DNA from 2 places in the Streptomyces odontomachicola genome. Region 1 is predicted to be linked to the other one. Evidence: riboswitches for the same ligand, from Rfam matches in the RefSeq annotation. Region 1 holds a riboswitch; the other holds the start of a gene.

Region 1 (6,864 bases):
CTCCTGATCAACAACGCGGGCGTGATGGCCGTGCCGTACGGCCGCACGGCGGACGGCTTCGAGACGCAGTTCGGGGTCAACCACCTCGGCCACTTCGCGCTCACGGGCCTGCTCCTGGAGCGCCTGCTCGACGCACCGGGCGCCCGCGTCGTGACCGTGTCCAGCCTGGCGCACGCCCTGTCCAACATCGACATGAGCGACCTCAACAGCGAGCACCGCTACCGCCGCTGGCCCGCGTACGCCGCCTCCAAGACGGCGAACCTGCTCTTCGTGCACGAGCTCGCCCGCCGCGCGGCCCGCAAGGGCCTCGACCTGACGGCCGCCGCCGCGCACCCCGGCTACTCGGCGACCGAGCTCCAGGAGAAGGGCGCGCGCGAGGCGGGACGCCAGGCGGTGCGGCGCATCATGCGCACCGGCAACGCGCTGCTCGGCTCCTCGGCCCAGCTCGGCGCCGCCCCCACCCTGTACGCGGCGACCGCGCCCCGCGTCCCCGGCGACGGCTTCTACGGCCCCCGCATCCTCGGCGTACGCGGAGGCCCTGGCCCCTCCTGGCGCGCGCCGTGGACCCGCAACGACACCGCGGGCGAGCGGCTGTGGGCGGCATCCGAGCAGCTCACGGGGGTCGGCTACGGGGCGCTGTAGCCGCTCCAGCGCACGGCCCCGCACGCCGCCTCCGTACGCCGTCCACCCCTTGGACGGACGCGTTCCGCCCCTCGTACACGTGCGCTACGGTGTCGCGCATGAAGCAGCCCGTCCGCGTACTCGTCGTCGATGACGACTTCATGGTCGCGAGGCTGCACAGCACGCTCGTCGAGCGCGTCGACGGCTTCGAGGTCGCCGGCAGGGCGCACAGCGGAGCCGAGGCGCTGTCCCTCTTCCACGAGCTCAAGCCCGACCTCGTACTGCTGGACATCTACCTGCCCGACATCCCGGGCCTCGACGTGCTGCGCGGCCTGCGCGGCGGCGAGGCCCCGGACGACGGTCCCGACGTGCTGGTCGTCACGGCCGCGCGGGACGCGGAGACGGTGCGCGGGGCGCAGCGCGGCGGGGCGGTGCAGTACATCATCAAGCCCTTCGAGCCCCAGCTCCTCCAGGAGCGGCTGCGCGGGTACGCGGAGCGCCGCCGCGAGCTGGCCGCGCTGTCGGCCGCCGGGCAGGACGACGTGGACCGGCTGTTCACCGGTTCGCCGTCGCCGGCCGCCGCCGGTCCGGTGGCGGGCGGCGCCGCCAAGCCGCTGCCGAAGGGCCTGACCGAGCAGACCGCCGGGCTGGTACGCGGCACGCTGGAGTCGCACGCGGGCGGCGAGGGCCTCTCGGCCTCGGAGTGCGCCGAACACAGCGGGCTGTCCCGGGTGAGCGCGCGGCGCTATCTGGAGCACTTCGTGGCCACCGGTACGGCGCGGGTCACGCTGCGGTACGGCACCACGGGCCGGCCCGAGCGCCGGTATCACCCCGAGCCCGTCCGCCACTCCCGCTGACTCCCGCCGGGTCAGGCCCCTTCCCGGGCCCTCCCTCTCCGCGCGCTTTACGCCGTACCGCCCCGCGTCAATTTCCGTGGCGCGGCGCACACTTGGCGGCCAATTCTCCGTGACCGCGGCCACTTTCCTCCGGCGCACACCCGGCGCGCACTGATCATTTTCCCCGTAATACCCACGGGAAATGCCGTACGCCACAAGATCGAATTTCCCGATTTCCGTGACCCAGGCCACAGGAAATCGGTGAGTTGGACCACAGGAAAAACTCTTTGCGGAGCGGCGAGTTCGGCGTTCATGACAGATCAAGCCAGTGAATCATGGCCATGACCTGGGCGGTTGGTCATGCGTTGTGACTCGGTAACGGAATGGAACGGATCACCGAAGAGCTCCGCTGATGTCCGCTTCCTTGTGGTCGCGAATTTCGTCTGCTTAGTGTTCATGCCGCCACCGCACGTCCCATGCGGTGGTTCCGTGGCCGGGACGCCGAATCCTGCCGCCCGGCACGCGGAAACAGACGACGAACAGGGCGGCAGGAGCGGGGGAACCAGGTAAGCGCCGTAACCGCGCACCCGACCGGTGCCGGGAGCGGCTAGGGGTGAAGCCATCCCCGCGGAAAGCACCAAGGAGCGCTTTCGCGGAATGGCCGGGCAGCTCCAGCCCGAATCCGACAGCTCACCTCGCAGGCGTAGGAGAGGAAACGCACAGCTTTATGGCCACCATTTCTGAGCGCGCCCGCAAGAGCCGTCACCAGACCCGCCGCATGGCCCGCATCTCGCTGGCCATCACCGCGGGCGGCGCGGGCATCGCCCTTCCGCTGCTCGGCGCGGGCAGCGCGCACGCCGCCGACGTGAGCACCTGGGACAAGGTCGCCCAGTGCGAGTCGGGCGGCGACTGGTCCATCAACACCGGCAACGGCTACTCCGGTGGCGTCCAGTTCGACCAGCAGACCTGGTCGGGCCACGGCGGCACGCAGTACGCGCCGAGCGCCGGCGAGGCCACCAAGGAACAGCAGATCAAGATCGCTGAGAAGGTGCTGGCCGAGCAGGGCCCGAGCGCCTGGCCCAACTGCGGTCCCAAGGCGGGCCTGAGCCAGGGCGGTCCGTCCCCGGACCTGGGCGGCGACAGCGGCAGCGGTTCGCAGCAGCAGAGCGAGCAGAAGCAGCAGGCTCCGAAGCAGGAGGCCCCGAAGCAGGAGGCGCCCAAGCAGGAGTCCGCGCCGAAGCCGCAGTCCGCTCCCAAGCAGCAGGACGCGCCGCAGAACGCCGGCACCACCTCGTACAAGGTCGTCTCCGGTGACACCCTCGGCAAGATCGCCGACGCGAAGGGCGTCCAGGGCGGCTGGAAGAAGCTGTACGAGGACAACCGCCAGACCGTCGGCGGCAACCCGAACGTGATCTTCCCGGGCCAGAACCTGGACCTCAAGGGCGGCTCGGGCTCCGGCTCGGGTGACGCGGGTGCGAAGCCGCAGGGCTCCGCGAAGGCCGCGCCGTCCGCCGCCGACGAGGCCAAGAAGGCGGAGAAGTCCGCCGACCAGGCCGAGAAGAAGGCCGAGAAGAAGGCGGCCGACGTCAAGAGCGTCGGCGGCGACTACGTGAAGCCGGTCGACGCGCCGACCAGCACGCCCTACAAGGCGTCCGGCGGCTCCTGGTCCAGCGGCAGCCACACCGGCGTGGACTTCTCCGCGCAGTCCGGCACCCCGGTGAAGGCCGTCACCAACGGCACCGTGGTCAAGACCGGCAACGGCGGCGCCTACGGCAACGAGGTCGTCATCAAGGGCGAGGACGGCAAGTACACCCAGTACGGCCACCTCACCTCGGCCACCGTCCAGGCGGGCCAGAAGGTCAACGCCGGCGACCAGATCGCCATCTCGGGCAACACCGGCAACACGACAGGACCCCACCTGCACTTCGAGGTCCGCACGGGCCCCGAGTACGGCAGCGACATCGACCCGGTGGCCTACCTCCAGGAGCACGGCCTCAACGTCTGATCCCCGAGAGGGGGTTGTGGGAACCCCTTACGGAACACGGGTCCGAGCACAGGATGCCCGGCACTGCGGCGGCAGTGCCGGGCATCCGGCTTTTGTACGGGGACAGCGGGAGAACCCCGGGGACACCGGGAAACCCCCAAACGCAAAAACGAGGGGGCGGCACCTCCGCACAGGTGCCGCCCCCTCTTCGTTCCGGCCCCCGTGGCGCCGCCGGTGAGGGTAAGTGGGGCGACGCGCAAGGGGCCGGTGGCCGGTCAGTCCGTCACGCCTGGCCGGCCGCCGCACGGCCCGCTTCGAGGCGGGCCACCGGGATGCGGAACGGCGAGCAGGACACGTAGTCCAGGCCCACCTCGTGGAAGAAGTGCACCGAGTCGGGGTCGCCCCCGTGCTCGCCGCACACGCCGAGCTTCAGGTCGGGGCGGGTGGCCCGCCCGGACTCGACGGCGCTGCGTACGAGGGAGCCCACGCCGTCCTTGTCGATGGTCTCGAAGGGGGAGATACCGAAGATGCCCTTCTCCAGGTACGCGGTGAAGAAGCTGGCCTCCACGTCGTCACGGGAGAAGCCCCACACGGTCTGCGTGAGGTCGTTCGTGCCGAAGGAGAAGAAGTCGGCCGACTCGGCGATCTGACCCGCCGTCAGCGCCGCGCGGGGCAGCTCGATCATGGTGCCGAGGGAGAGCCCCAGCTCGACCCCGTACTTCTGCTCGGTCTCCGCGATGACCTGCTCGGCCTCCTCGCGGACGATCTCCAGCTCCTGCACGGTGCCCACCAGCGGAATCATGATCTCCGCACGCGGATCGCCGTTCGCCGCCTTCCGCTCGGCCGCGGCCTCCGCGATGGCCCGCACCTGCATCGTGAACAGCCCCGGGATGACCAGCCCGAGCCGCACGCCGCGCAGCCCCAGCATCGGGTTCTGCTCGTGCAGCCGGTGCACGGCCTGGAGCAGCCGCAGGTCGTTCTCGTTCGCGTCCTTACGGGACTCGGCGAGCGCGACCCGCACCGACAGCTCGGTGATGTCCGGCAGGAACTCGTGCAGCGGCGGGTCGAGAAGGCGGACCGTCACCGGCAGGCCGTCCATCGACTCGAAGAGCTCGATGAAGTCCTGGCGCTGGGGCGGAAGGAGGGCGTTCAGCGCGGTGTCGCGCTCCTCCTCCGCGTCGGCCAGGATCAGCCGCTCCACCAGCTCACGCCGCTCCCCGAGGAACATGTGCTCGGTACGGCACAGCCCGATCCCCTGCGCCCCGAACCGCCGCGCCCGCGACGCGTCCTCGGCGTTGTCCGCGTTCGCCCGCACCGAGAGCCGGCGCTTGCGGTCGGCGTACGACATGATCCGGTGCACGGACTGTACGAGCTCGTCGCCCGCACCCGCGTGCGTACGGCCCTCGAAGTACTCGACCACGGGCGACGGCACGACCGGCACCTCGCCCGCGTACACCTTGCCGGTCGAACCGTCGATGGAGACCACGTCCCCCTCGTCGATCACGACCCCACCCGGCGCGGTGAGCTGCCGCTTCTTGGTGTCGACCTCCAGCTCCTCGGCCCCGCACACACAGGTCTTGCCCATGCCGCGCGCGACCACCGCCGCGTGCGAGGTCTTGCCGCCGCGCGAGGTCAGGATGCCCTCGGCGGCGATCATGCCGTCCAGGTCGTCGGGGTTGGTCTCGCGGCGGATGAGGATGACCTTCTCGCCGGACCGCGACCACTTGACCGCGGTGTAGGAGTCGAAGACCGCCTTGCCGACCGCGGCGCCGGGCGAGGCCGGAATGGCCCAGCCGATCTGGGTGACGCCCTCGCCCTTGACCCCGCCGTTGCTGTCGAAGCGGGGGAACATCAACTGCGCGAGCTGCGCGCCGTTGACCCGCTGCAGCGCCTCGGCCTCGTCGATGAGCCCCTGGTCCACGAGCTGCGTGGCGATCCGGAACGCGGCGGCGGCGGTCCGCTTGCCGACCCGGGTCTGGAGCATCCACAGCTTGCCGCGCTCGATGGTGAACTCGATGTCGCACAGGTCCCTGTAGTGCGTCTCCAGGGTCTCCATGATCCGCATCAGCTCGTCGTACGACGTCTTGTCGAGCGATTCGAGCTCGGCCAGCGGCACGGTGTTGCGGATGCCGGCGACGACGTCCTCGCCCTGCGCGTTCTGCAGGTAGTCGCCGTACACGCCCTGCTGCCCCGTGGAGGGGTCACGGGTGAAGGCCACACCGGTGCCGGAGTCCGGACCGAGGTTGCCGAACACCATGGAGCAGATGTTGACGGCCGTGCCCAGGTCGGAGGGGATGCGCTCCTGGCGCCGGTAGAGCCGCGCGCGGTCGCCGTTCCACGAGTCGAAGACCGCGCGCACCGCGAGGTCCATCTGCTCGCGCGGGTCCTGCGGGAACTCCCGCCCGGTCTCCTTGAGCACGATCGCCTTGAACTGGTCGACCAGGCCGCGCAGATGAGCGGAGGTGAGGTCCACGTCGCTGACCGCGCCCTGCTCGCGCTTGGTCTCCTCCAGCGCCTCCGCGAACAGCTCGCCCTCGATCCCGAGGACGGTGTCGCCGAACATCTGGATCAGGCGCCGGTACGAGTCCCAGGCGAAGCGCTCGTCGCCGGACTGCTCGGCGAGCCCGTTCACCGACTCGTCGGAGAGCCCGATGTTGAGGACGGTGTCCATCATCCCGGGCATGGAGAACTTGGCGCCCGAGCGCACGGAGACCAGCAGCGGGTCGTCGGCCTGGCCGAGCCGCTTGCCCATGCGCTCTTCCAGCGCGGCGAGCTGCGCGCCCACCTGCTCGCGCAGCGCCGGGGGTTCGGCCCCGGACTCCAGGTAGACCTTGCACGCCTCGGTGGTGATGGTGAACCCCGGAGGGACGGGGAGACCGAGGTTGGTCATCTCGGCGAGGTTGGCCCCCTTGCCGCCGAGGAGGTCCTTGAGGTCCCTGTTGCCCTCCGTGAAGTCGTAGACGAACTTCCGCTGGTCCGCAGCGGCGTTGTGCGCCGCGTTAGAAGCGTTCGCTGTGTTCTCTGCGTGAACCGGCACAGGTCTCGGCTCCTCGTGGACGGTTGCCCTGACGGCGGGGAGCGTACCCAGATCGAAGGCTTAGGGGTACGTCCAGCAGCACGTCACACGGCTGTAACCCGTCCGGTTCCGTAGATCGAAAGTCACGGTCGCCTTACGGCGTCCGAGAGTTGAGACCATTTCCCGAAGGCAGCGTGTCAGATTCCCGCCCCAGCATTTGCGAAGCAATAGGGCCAAAACGGTAATCGATCTTTTGACTTCTGAACCAAGGAGCAGCAAAACCCCGCCTCGCTCCTTGGAGATATACAGCTCACATGTGAGCGCTCATATGAGCACACCTCTGATCAGGGTGGCGAGGATCACGCGCCCAGGGACGGCCGGATTCCACCATGCGGACGTCCCGCCGG
Region 2 (6,864 bases), on a different contig from region 1:
GGGCCTCCACGTTGAAGTACATCAGCGCATTGCGGCAGACCAGCAGGTCGAGCCGGGAGATGGGGGCGTCCCGCGTGATGTCGTGCCTGCCGAAGATCACACGGCGGCGCAGGTCGGAGCGGAAGACGAACTGCGCCCCGTCCTGCTCGAAGTACCTCTCCCGCAGCTCGGGCGAGAGCGCTTCCAGCGACTTGGCCGGGTAGAGCCCGGAGCGCGCGGCGCGCAGCGCCTCCTCGTCCACGTCCGTGCCGTAGATCTTCACCCGGCGCAGGCTCTCCTCGATGCCCAGGGCCTCGGCGAACATGATGGCCAGCGAGTACGCCTCCTCGCCGCTGGAGCAGCCGGCGCTCCACACCCGGACCTCCTCCTCGTCCCCGATCTCGCCGAGCAGCTCGGGGACGACCTCGCGCTGGAGGTACGTCCAGGCGTCGGGGTCGCGGAAGAAGGAGGTGACGTTGATCAGGATGGTGTTGAACAGCGCGCCGAACTCGTCGGCGTTCGCCTCCAGCCGGTCCCGGTAGTCCGTGTAGGTCGAGACGTCGATGGCGGCCATCCGCTTGCGGATGCGCCGGCCCAGCGATGAGCGCTTGTACCCCGTGAAGTCGAACCCCCGCGAATCCCGCAGGAAGACGAGCAGATCCTCCAACTCTTCGTCGGTTCCGGCCTGCTGCGCTTCGCTCATTACTGCCTCTTGGTCTCGACAAGTCCGCGGATCACCGAAGCGATCTCCTCCAGGGGTAGCACGAAGTCCACGGACCCGGTGCCCACGGCGGAGTCGGGCATGCCCCGGAACTCGGCCGTCTCCGGGTCCTGCACGATCACGGTGCCGCCGCGTGACTTGATCGCCTCCACGCCCATCGCGCCGTCCGAGCCCGTGCCGGTGAGCACGCAGCCGATCGCGCGCGCCCCGTACGCCCCCGCGACCGACTCGAAGAGCAGGTCGGCCGAGGGGCGCAGGAAGTGGACCAGTTCGCTGTCCGAGAGCGAGAGCGTGCCGTCGGCCCCCACCAGCAGGTGGCGGTCGGGCGGTGCGACGTACACGGCGCCGGGCTGTGCGACGTCCCCCTGCTCGGCGAGCTTCACCGGCAGCCGCGTACGGCGCGCGAGGATTTCCGCGATGACCGTCCGGTGCCTCGGATCGAGGTGCTGCACCACCAGCACGGGGACGCCGAATTCCGGTTCGAGGGAGCCCAGCAGCACGCTCAGGCCGTGGATTCCTCCTGCCGAGGACGCGACGGCCAGCACATCGAAGCGGTCTGCCGCCGGCTGGACTTCGGTCACGCCGCGAGCCTAGTGGACGGGCCAAGCAAGGGGACCGCGCGGACCGGCCGGACACGGCCGGGGGAGGGCACGCGCCACGGAGGGCGCCGCCGCTGCGTGCGGGCGCGCCCTCCGTGGGAAGCGTCGGTGTGTGACGGGAGCCGGCTTCCGGTCCGGTTGGTGTGGGGCGTTACGTGTCAGGGCCCGCGCTCTGTGGGTGCTGGCCCTCAGGGGTTGCGCAGCGTTTGAGTACGACGACGACCAGGTCGTCGTTGAGCGAGGGCGCCCAGCGGTTCACGTCGCGCTGGACGAAGGAGACCACGTCGCTCGGGGCCAGGGGCGGCTCGGCGTCCCAGTCCGCGGCGGGGCCGGGGCTGGGGCCGGAGCCCGAGCCGGTGCCGGTGTCCGTGCTGGTGAAGTGTGCCGCCAGCCGCTGCCGCAGCGGGTAGAACTCGCCGTCCCTGTCCCGCGCCTCGGTCACGCCGTCCGAGTACGCCACCAGCATCCGGCCCGCGGGGAGTTCGAACCTGCGCACCCGCTGCGGCCCCGTCGCCAGCTCCCCGAGCCCGAGCGGCAGCCCGTACTCCTCCTCCAGCGGCTCCAGCGGGGTGACCTCGTCGGGGCCGAGGCGGAAGAGCGGCGGGTGGCCGCGCGCCAGTACGCGGACGACCTCCTCGTCCTCGGGGAGCTCCATCAGGACGGCGGTGGCGAAGAGTTCCCCGGCGCTCTGCGGCGGCTCAGGGACGGCCGGCGCGCCCTGCGGGCGCCCCTGAGACCCCTTACGGGCTGCCCTGACAGGGTCCTCAGGGGGCGGCGCGGTGCTCGGCAGCATCCCGGCCTCGGCGTCCTCGCGGTCCAGCGCCAGCGCGGCCTCGATGCGGTCGGCCACCTCGGGCAGGTCGGTGCAGACCGTGGCCGCCTCGCGGAACGACGCCAGGATGGTGGCCACGGTGCCGGTGGCGCCGATTCCCTTGCCCCTGACATCGCCGATCAGCACCCGCAACCCGTACGGGCTGCGGCGGACGCCGTAGAGGTCGCCGCCGATCAGCGCCTCGTCGGTCGCCGCCTGGTAGCAGCCCGCCATCCGTACGGGGCCGATGTGCTCGGGGAGCGGGCGCAGCAGCGCGAGTTGGGCCGCCTGCGCCACCGCGCGCACCTGGCTGAGCTGCCGGGCCGCCCGTACACGCGCCACCGACAGCAGGGTGACCAGGACGGTGACGATGCAGACGGTGATCATCGCGCCGGAGAGGTGCTCGTTGTACTCCTTGGTCGCGCTGATGTCGAGGATCACCAGCATCAGGGCGCAGGCGAAGCCCGTGGCGAGGGTGCCGAGCGGCGGGTAGACCAGCGCGCCGAGCAGGACCGAGGCGCTCAGCAGGGAGCCGAAGAAGTACCGCGGCGGAACGGTCACCTCCAGGGCGACCGCGATCACGATGAACAGCGGCGGCAGCCAGCGCACCCAGGTCTGCGGCCACACGGCCGTGTTCTGCGCCCTGACCGCTCTGCCCGTTCCCACGCCCGGCGCTCTCCCTCGTGTCCCGGTGACGGCTCCCGGCTACCAGTGGAACGTCGCGGGCCCCGCCGCGCGGCATGGAGTGGCGCGATCGGGTTGCGCGGCAGGTCCCCAGCGGAACCCCTAGGGGGAGCCCCTCACCTAGGGGCCGGCGCCTCCGGGGCCCCGGGCCAGACCCGTAGGGGTGCCCCTCACCTAGGGGGCCGACCCCTCCGGGGGCCCGGGACCAGGCCCTTAGGGCCCGGCATCCCTTAGGGGGTGACCCTTCCCGTAAGGGAGAACCCGGTCCGGACGAATGGCGGAGGCCGAGTGGCCGACCCGTAGGCGAGCGGCCAGATTGGGACGGTGCCCGAGCGCAGCAGCACAGCAGGAGAGGAAGCCGTCCGGTGCGGAAGAACGTGCCCGTCATAGGGCGGAATGCCCCGTGGTTCGCGCGGTGGATTCCGGCGCTCCTGCTGGCGCTCGGGGTGCTGTGCCGGGTGTTCTTCCCGGCCCCCGAGATGACCGGTGGGCCCTTCTTCTCCGCGGCTCCGCTGGTGGCCGCGCCGTTCTGCACGCAGCGCTGCACGGCCGTCATCGGGGTGCTGGCCTCGGTGTTCTTCGGCGCGCTGCTGGCCCTGGACGGCGACCAGAGCCCGCTCGGCGACGCGATGCGGACCTTGACCATCGTCACCGTCGCCGTGCTCGCGCTGGGCATCAACCGCGCGCTGCGCCGCGGGGACGCGGAGCTCGCCTCGGCGCGCGGCATCGCCGAGGCGGCGCAGCGCGCGGTGCTGCCGCTGCCGCCTTCCCGGATCGGGGCGCTGGAGTTCGGCGCCCGGTACCAGGCCGCCCAGACGGACGCGCGGATCGGCGGCGACCTGTACGCGGTCCAGGAGACCCCCTACGGGACGCGGATGCTGGTCGGCGATGTCAGGGGCAAGGGAATGGGCGCGGTGGAGGCCGTGGTCATCGTGCTCGGCGCCTTCCGCGAGGCGGCCGAGCAGGAGTGGACCCTCGAGGGTCTCACCGCGCGTCTCGAGTGGGCGCTGCACAGGGAGGGCGAACGGCGGCGGGGGCTCGACCAGTTCGAGGGCTTCACCACCGCGGTGCTGGCCGAGGTGCCGGCCGACCGCCCGGACACGCTGCGCATCGTGAACCGCGGCCACCCTCCGCCGCTGCTGATCGAGGGCGACGGGACGGTGCGGAGCCTGGATCCGACCGGGTACGCGCTGCCGCTGGGCATGCCGGAGCTCGGGGTGTGGCCCGACCGCGCCGACGAGGTCACCTTCTCCGTGGGCTCGCAACTGCTGCTCTACACCGACGGGTTGTCCGAGGCCAGATCGCATCTCGACGGTTCCTTCTACGAGCCGGCCGAACGCCTCGCCGGCCTGCGCTTCGACACCGCCGACTCGCTGCTCGACGCCGTGATGGCGGACGTGCTCGCGTACACCGGGGGCGGCGGCACCACCGACGACCTGGCGCTGCTCGTGGCGCGGCGCTCCGGTTCCGTGCTGCACGAGAAGCCCCGTACGGGTTTCGCCGGAGGCAGCGCGGCGGCCTTCGGACGGCTGCCCAGGAGTGGGGCGCCCGGGGGCGAAGCCCCTGAGGGGGACGGGGTCCCCAAGGGAGACGGAGTCCCTAGGGGAGAGGGAGCCCCTAGGGGAAGCGGAGCTCCTAGCGGAGACGGAGCCCCTAGGGGTACGGGGTCTGACCAGGGGTGACGGTCCGGGGCGCGGCCGGTCCATGATCACGTTCGAGAAGCAAAATCGTGAGGAGCACGTGAAGGCCGCCGGGCGCCGTGACCGTTCCTCAACCGCCGCGATCGCGGCCCGCGTTGGTCACTCTCGGCGATCGCATGGCTCAAAACGGGTGATTCAGCGCCCCAATTGCCCTCCGCTGGGCGGAAACTGCGGGGCGACGGCGACTACAAAATCACCGGAACGGCTTGGAATAAAGCCACCGACTCTATTAACGTTCGATAACGCAGCGCGGTCGTCACTGCCGTCACGAGAGACGGCACCGTGCGCCGTCGCCGAATCCCGTACGTGCTCCATCACGAGCCACAACTCGATAGGCAGCACCGAGGGAACCGGGGAACCACCCCTGCTCGACGGCCGTCCACACGGTCGCCCGAGGAGGGTTCCTCACCGTCCGACCCCTAGGGGCCGTACGGGAGGTCCGGGGTGAATCGGGTGCCTTCTCCCACGAGGCACCCGTAGGAGACCTTCCTGCTCCGAACCCGTCAGCTAACCCGGTAGGCGAGAAGGAAGGAAAGGAGAACGCCCCCCGTGGCGTCCAACAGGCATGCCCCCGAGGCCCCGCCGGAGACCGGCGGCGCACCGTACGCGCAGGCCGCCGCGTACGACCGGCCCCGGAGCAGGTACGACGAGTACGGCAGCATGGCCGACCCCTACGGGCCCGCCACCACCTTCTTCCCCGCGGCCGAGACCGCCGAGATACCCGTCGCGGCGTACGGTTCCGACGAACAGCCGGGCGACGGCGGCCCGCTGGGCGAGTGGAACCCGACCGAGGAGTCCCTGCGCCCCGTAAGGGGACGGCACAGGGTCGGCAAGCAGCGCGGCGGCGGCATGGCCCGCAGCGGCGCGGTGCTCGGCGTCGGCGTGATCGCCGCGGTCGGCGCCGGCGGCATGGCCACCGCCAAGGACCGCGCGCCGGCGCCCATTTCGATGCCCGACCTCGCCTCGGCCGCCGAGAAGATCCCGGACGCCAAGGAGCTGCCCGGCGTCGGCCGCCTGCTGGCGGACGAGTCCGCCGACGACTCGGTGCTCGCGGGCGCGCCCCTGAGCCAGGCCGGGATCACCGACGGCGACGCGCAGCAGGGCCGCACCGACGCGGGCGAGGCGCTGCGCGCCCGGATACTCGCGCAGGCCGAACAGCAGCAGAACGACGCCGACTCCAAGGCCCGCGAGGCCGCGGCGCAGCAGGCGGCGCACGCGGCGGCGGAGAAGGCGAAGGCCAACGCCGCGGCGGAGCGCAAGGCCGAGGCCGAGAAGAAGGCCAAGATCGAGGCGGAGAAGAAGCGGAAGGCGGAGGCCGAGCGGCTCGCCAAGCTGGCCCGCTCCTTCACGCTGCCGGTCTCCAACTACACGCTCTCCGAGGGCTTCGGCGCCTCCGGCGGCATGTGGCAGTCCACCCACACGGGGCAGGACTTCGCGTCCCCTACGGGTACTCCGGTGAAGGCCATCCACTCCGGCACGATCAAGGAGGCGGGCTGGGCCGGTTCGTTCGGCTACCGCATCGTGCTGCAGCTGGACGACGGTACGGAGCTGTGGTTCTGCCACCTGTCCTCGATGAACAAGTCGGCCGGCGAGAAGGTCGGCACCGGCGACGTCATCGGCAGGGTCGGTTCCACCGGCAACTCCTCGGGCCCGCACCTGCACGTGGAGGTGCACCCCGGCGGGGGCGACGCGATCGACCCGCTGGCGTGGCTCCGGGGCAAGGGGCTCAGCGTCTGAGGAGGCGCCGCGCGGTGTCCCTTACGGGGCCGGCCCCGTAAGGGACGGCCTCCCCACCCCGCCCGCCTCCCGCTTCGGAACGTTCCGCTCACATCCACGCCGCCGCCTCGGACTGCCGGGCGGTCCGACCGGTCAGCGCACCATCCGACCTGTCGCCTCCACGGCGCGCACAGCAGGAGGGGACGGGGCGGCGGCGAACGGGGGCCTCCCCTGCCCCCTCTCCCCTCCGCACGCATCCGTACGCATCCGTACGGAAGACCCCGGCGGTCCTGGTGGCTCACCCCCCGACACCAGGGCCGCCGGCCCCTCCCCGTACGGGATCCCTAGGGGCTCCGCCCTCCCCTTACGAGACCCCTAGTGGCCTTGGCTTCGGGCCCTGGCCTCGGCGTCCGGCCTCCCCTTACGGGGCTTGTCCGCAGGGAAATGTCCGTGCCGGGCGGAAGCGGCGGAGTTACGGTCTACGCCATGGCTGACACCACCCGGAACACCCCTTCCCCTCACTCCATGGAAGACCGGCGCCCCCTCGGCACGCTCGCCGTCTCCCCCCTCTCGCTCGGCGGCAACGTCTTCGGCTGGACCGCCGACGAGTCCGCCTCCTTCGCCGTGCTGGACGCGTACCTCGCCGCCGGCGGC

The links. A riboswitch is a leader RNA that binds a small molecule or an ion and turns the genes downstream of it on or off. The one in region 1 is predicted to bind cyclic di-AMP.
Region 2: it holds a riboswitch for cyclic di-AMP, as region 1 does, so the genes downstream of both, ABEE00_RS32285 (M23 family metallopeptidase) here and ABEE00_RS10745 (transglycosylase family protein) in region 1, are expected to answer to the same signal.

The regions. Positions count from the first base shown of each region.
Region 1 covers NZ_JBCFOK010000005.1:155,378-162,241, reverse strand. Annotated here, with positions in the region: gene ABEE00_RS10755 (oxidoreductase) at 1-642, shown strand, start outside; gene ABEE00_RS10750 (response regulator) at 741-1,478, shown strand; cyclic di-AMP (ydaO/yuaA leader) riboswitch at 2,019-2,176, shown strand; gene ABEE00_RS10745 (transglycosylase family protein) at 2,194-3,462, shown strand; gene ppdK (pyruvate, phosphate dikinase) at 3,725-6,478, opposite strand.
Region 2 covers NZ_JBCFOK010000023.1:74,082-80,945, forward strand. Annotated here, with positions in the region: gene ABEE00_RS32265 (CheR family methyltransferase) at 1-682, opposite strand, end outside; gene ABEE00_RS32270 (chemotaxis protein CheB) at 682-1,281, opposite strand; gene ABEE00_RS32275 (PP2C family protein-serine/threonine phosphatase) at 1,451-2,776, opposite strand; gene ABEE00_RS32280 (PP2C family protein-serine/threonine phosphatase) at 3,160-4,476, shown strand; cyclic di-AMP (ydaO/yuaA leader) riboswitch at 4,804-5,030, shown strand; gene ABEE00_RS32285 (M23 family metallopeptidase) at 5,044-6,231, shown strand; gene ABEE00_RS32290 (aldo/keto reductase) at 6,736-6,864, shown strand, end outside.